Regions from separate parts of the Neisseria leonii genome, predicted to be linked through region 2. Evidence: predicted binding sites of a transcription regulator. Region 2 holds the regulator's gene; the other holds the start of a gene.
The links. The regulator FNR, encoded in region 2, switches genes on or off when oxygen is low (the NO sensors DNR and NnrR bind a similar motif). The targets are predictions, from matches to a motif close to TTGATNNNNATCAA.
Positions count from the first base shown of each region.

Region 1 (2,401 bases), 650 kb from region 2:
GCCCAAAGCCGACGATGTGGTAACGGTGGAATACGAAGGCCGTCTGATTGACGGTACAGTATTCGACAGCAGCAAAAAACAGGGACAGCCGGTTACCTTCCCGCTCAATCAAGTGATTCCGGGCTGGACCGAAGGTGTCCAGCTGATGAAGGAAGGCGGCGAATACACGCTGTTCATCCCGGCCAAACTGGCTTACGGCGAACGCGAAGCGGGCGATATTCCGGCCAATTCGGCACTGGTATTCGACATCAAGCTGGTTAAAGTCGAGCCGAAAAAATAATCTTCCGCAAGACAGCACTTTCCCGACCTGCACGGCCGCCCCGTGCAGGTTTCGGTTTTCACAGGACAGAAAAACATGAGCAGAATCTGGGTTCTCGGCGATGCCGTCGTCGATTTGATTCCCGACGGCAGACAGCACTACCTCAAATGCCCGGGCGGCGCACCGGCCAATGTCGCGGTGGGCGCAGCACGTTTGGGCATCGAAACCGGCTTTATCGGACGGGTCGGCGACGATCCGCCCGGCCGCTTTATGCTGGAAACGCTGCGTGCGGAAGGCGTGGCCACCGAGCATATGATTCTCGACCCCGACCACCGCACCTCAACCGTTATCGTGGATCTGGATCAGGGCGAACGCAGCTTTACCTTTATGGTCAATCCGAGTGCCGACCAATTCCTGCAAAGCGGCGATCTGCCGCATTTCTCGGCGGGCGACTATCTGCACTGCTGCTCCATCGCCCTGATTAACGAACCGTCCCGTTCCGCCACGCTCGAAGCCGTCCGCCGCATCAAAGCAGCCGGCGGACGCTTCTCTTTCGACCCTAATCTGCGCGAAACACTCTGGCCGTCGGCCGAAGAAATGAAAACCACAGTAAACCGCGTGGCAGCCATGGCGGATATCGTCAAATTTTCGGAAGAAGAGCTGACACTCTTAACCGGCATCACCGCACCCGACGAAGCCGCCCGCACATTAGCGGCGCAATCCCCCGAACAGCTGATTGTCGTTACCCTCGGCGCAGACGGCGCGGCTTACTATTTCCGGGGACAGAGCGGCCGCGTGGCCGGCAGGCCGCTGCAACCGGTCGATACCACAGGAGCGGGCGACGCATTTGTCAGCGGGCTGCTGGCCGGCCTGTACCGGGCAGGCAATCTGCACGACGAAGCGGTACTGGCCGAAGCCGTCCGTCAGGCCAACGCCTGCGGTGCGCTGGCCACCACGGCCAAAGGCGCGATGCCTGCCCTGCCCGACCGTGCCGGACTGGCAGCATTCTTAGCCGGCCGGGACGATACAGCCCCGGCCGAGGCCGTCTGAAAATCCCCGCCCGCAGCACCGACCCCGTTCAGACGGCCCTAAACACAAGTCTTGACCTGCATCAAAGCAGGCGGAACCGGCCTGTCCGATAATCGTACCCATACAGCAATACCATGATAAAGAAGGAGCAGAAAATGGGCGTGTTTCTCGAACTGTTCAAATCGCCGGTCGGTATTTTGTCCGCTTTTACTATTTCTTTTGTTGTGGTCATTGCCGCCTATTTGTTTTTCTGGGTGAGAAAACAGGCAGGACAATCGCCCAAGAAACCTTGATTTCCCAATGATCCTTTCCTCTTGATGTGTGTGTTTGGTGTGGCCTCGGCCACACCGTTTTTTTGAACGGTTTACCGCACCGCAGCGCAAACTGCCGCCGTTTCTGCAAAAAGGCCGTAGGTCGGATTCTCGGATCCAACAAAACCATGCCTAAAAAGCCAATCAGGTTTGATGTTTCAATCGGACAACTCTCTCCATCGCAAGGGCAAGTCGGATACAAGTATCCGACCTACTGCACTTTCTCGACAGCAATGACCATAAGTAGTAAAACAGCATAAAACACAGAAGCCGTCTGAAAACGCTCAATCGCATTTTCAGACGGCCTTTTCAATCAAAACGGAAACCGGTTACAGCAAATGTGCCACACCCGCTTTTTCTTCTTCCAGCTCGGCCAGCGTGGCATGAATACGCTCTTGGCTGAACGCATCGATTTCCAAGCCTTCCACCAGTTTGTATTCGCCGTTTTCGCACGTTACCGGGAAACCGAACACCGTACCTTCGGGAATACCGTAAGCACCGTCGGACGGAATACCCATCGTAACCCATTTGCCGTTGGTGCCCAGCACCCAGTCGCGGATGTGGTCGATGGCGGCATTGGCGGCAGAAGCGGCGGAAGACAGACCGCGCGCTTCAATAATGGCGGCACCGCGTTTGCCCACGGTCGGCAGGAACACTTCGGCATTCCATTGCTGGTCGTTAATCATGTCTTTCACACTTTCGCCGTTGATGGTGGCAAAGCGGTAGTCGGCATACATGGTCGGCGAGTGGTTGCCCCAAACGCACAGTTTTTCGATGTCGGCCACTTTTTTGCCGGTTTTCT
Region 1 covers NZ_CP145606.1:451,195-453,595, reverse strand. The annotation lists gene ORY85_RS02230 (FKBP-type peptidyl-prolyl cis-trans isomerase) at 1-280, shown strand, start outside; gene ORY85_RS02225 (aminoimidazole riboside kinase) at 356-1,309, shown strand; gene ORY85_RS02220 (DUF3149 domain-containing protein) at 1,444-1,581, shown strand; gene ORY85_RS02215 (malate dehydrogenase) at 1,929-2,401, opposite strand, start outside.
Region 1: ORY85_RS02220 (DUF3149 domain-containing protein) is a predicted target of FNR. The motif match lies at 1,361-1,374, and genes of this name have one in related genera.

Region 2 (2,401 bases):
GGGCAGCAGGTCGAAATGGCGGCGGATCAGGGCGAATGCGCGTTCCAGCTGGCTGTCGTTGAGGAATGTGGGTGTGCCGCCACCGAAATGCAGTTGCGCCAAGGGCTGTCTGCCGCCGCCCAAATGCGGTGCAATCAGAGCCATTTCGTGTTCCAGATAGTCGAGATAGGTATCGGCGCGGGCGGTGTCTTTGGTGATGATTTTATTGCAGCCGCAGTAGTAGCAGATGGTGTTGCAAAACGGAATGTGGATATACAGCGACAGCGGTCGGCCGCTGCGGCGCAGGGTGAGTGTGGAGCGGTATTGCTCTTGGCCGAAAGCGGCGGTAAAGCGGTCGGCAGTGGGATAAGAGGTATAGCGCGGGCCGCTGGCGGGCAGGGCGGCAATCAGGGCGCGGTCGAATACGGGTTTTTCCTGACCGGAGATGATGGGAATGGTTTTCATGGCGGGTTTGTGCGGTGTATTTTGTCGTAATGATTAGGCGCAGTTGTGCCGGGTTTGGTAGAATGGCAGAAAAGTGTTATCAGCACCTTGACGTGTATCAACTGCATTTGGGCAGAATCGCGTGCGGTGTCGGAGGTTTTATGTCGAAACGCCAGCTTTTACAGCCTTTGAAAGCATTGTGTTCCACCTGCTCGCTGCGCGAATTGTGCCTGCCCGTGGGGCTGGATCCGAATGAGTTCGAGCAGTTGGACGCGGTCATCAGGCAGAGCCGCCGTCTGAAAAAGGGCGAAGTGCTGTTTCGTGCCGGTGAGGCGTTTGCGTCGCTGTATGCGATACGCACCGGTTTTTTCAAAACCATTCTGGGCAGCCGCGACGGCCGCGATCAGGTAACGGGTTTTTTTATGTCGGGCGAGCTGATCGGTATGGACGGGATTTGTTCGCACCTGCATACCTGCGATGCGGTGGCCTTGGAAGACAGCGAAGTGTGCGAGCTGCCGTTTGACCGCTTGGAGGAACTGGGCAGCCGCATTCCCGGGGTGCAGAGTCATTTTTTCCGCCTGATGAGCCGTGAAATCGTGCGCGATCAGGGCGTGATGCTGCTGTTGGGCAATATGCGTTCGGAAGAGCGGCTGGCATCGTTTCTGCTCAATTTGTCGCAACGGCTGCACAAGCGCGGTTTTGCCGCCAATGATTTTATTCTGCGTATGTCGCGCGAGGAAATCGGCAGCTATCTCGGCCTGAAATTGGAAACGGTCAGCCGTACTTTGTCGAAATTTCACCATGACGGTCTGATTGCAGTCGATCACAAGCATATCAGGCTTTTGGACACGGCAGCTTTGAACAAGATGGTGGCGGGCTGTACGGCTTCCTGTTGAGGGGAAACAGGCCGTCTGAAAAACGTCTGCCTGCCAAGCACGATAAAAAATGCCGGATTGTTTTCCGGCATTTTTTCGCACATGGACACCGCATCAGTTTTTCCGGCGGGCGCGGAGGATTTCAATCAGGGCAGGCAGGACGGAAATGACGATAATCGCCGCCAGCACCAAACCCAAATTGTTTTTGACGACCGGCAGGTTGGCGAAAAAATAGCCCGCATAGGAAAACAGCACCACCCACAATACCGCGCCGATAATGTTGTAGCGGATAAATTTGGCATAATCCATATCGGCCATGCCGGCAACAAACGGGGCAAAGGTACGCACAATTGGTACGAAGCGGGCGATGATGATGGTTTTGCCGCCGTATTTTTCGTAAAACGCATGGGTTTTGTCCAAATAGCTGCGGCGGAAGATTTTGGAATCGGGGTCGGCAAACAGCCGCGCGCCGAAATATTTGCCGACGGCAAAATTGACTGCGTCGCCGATAATCGCCGCTGCCAGCAGCAGCAGTACCATCACATGAATATTCATGCCGCCCACTGCCGCAATACCGCCGGCGGCAAACAGCAGCGAATCGCCCGGCAGAAACGGTGTCACCACCAAGCCGGTTTCGCAGAAAACAATCAGAAACAGAATGGCGTAAATCCACAGGCCGTATTGTGCGGAAAGTGCGGCCAGATGTTGGTCGATATTGAGGATAAAGTCGATAATCGCGGTCATCATAGTCATATTCGGCAGGCCGTCTGAAAACGCTCGGGCGGCGGTTCAGACGGCCTGTAAAGAAAAATAGTCAGGCTGCATTCTAAGGCAAAAAAGCGCGGTTTGCGTAGGGAGGAAGGTTTAAACGGCAGGTAAAAAAACGTACAATATCTGCCGTTTTCCCTTAAAGGCCTGCGGTGAACCAGCTTATTTTCGATTTTGTCAGCCGCGACTATCCCGGTTTCGACAGCTTTCTCGGTGCATCCAATGATGAACTGCTGCATATCCTGCAACAGCAGTCGGAGCAGTTTGTGTATGTCTGGGGGCAGCCGGGCAGCGGGAAAAGCCACCTGTTGCGCGCATGGGTGGCGCAGGCCGGG
Region 2 covers NZ_CP145606.1:1,105,680-1,108,080, reverse strand. The annotation lists gene hemN (oxygen-independent coproporphyrinogen III oxidase) at 1-444, opposite strand, end outside; gene fnr (fumarate/nitrate reduction transcriptional regulator Fnr) at 585-1,319, shown strand; gene ORY85_RS05310 (DedA family protein) at 1,413-2,045, opposite strand; gene hda (DnaA regulatory inactivator Hda) at 2,219-2,401, shown strand, end outside.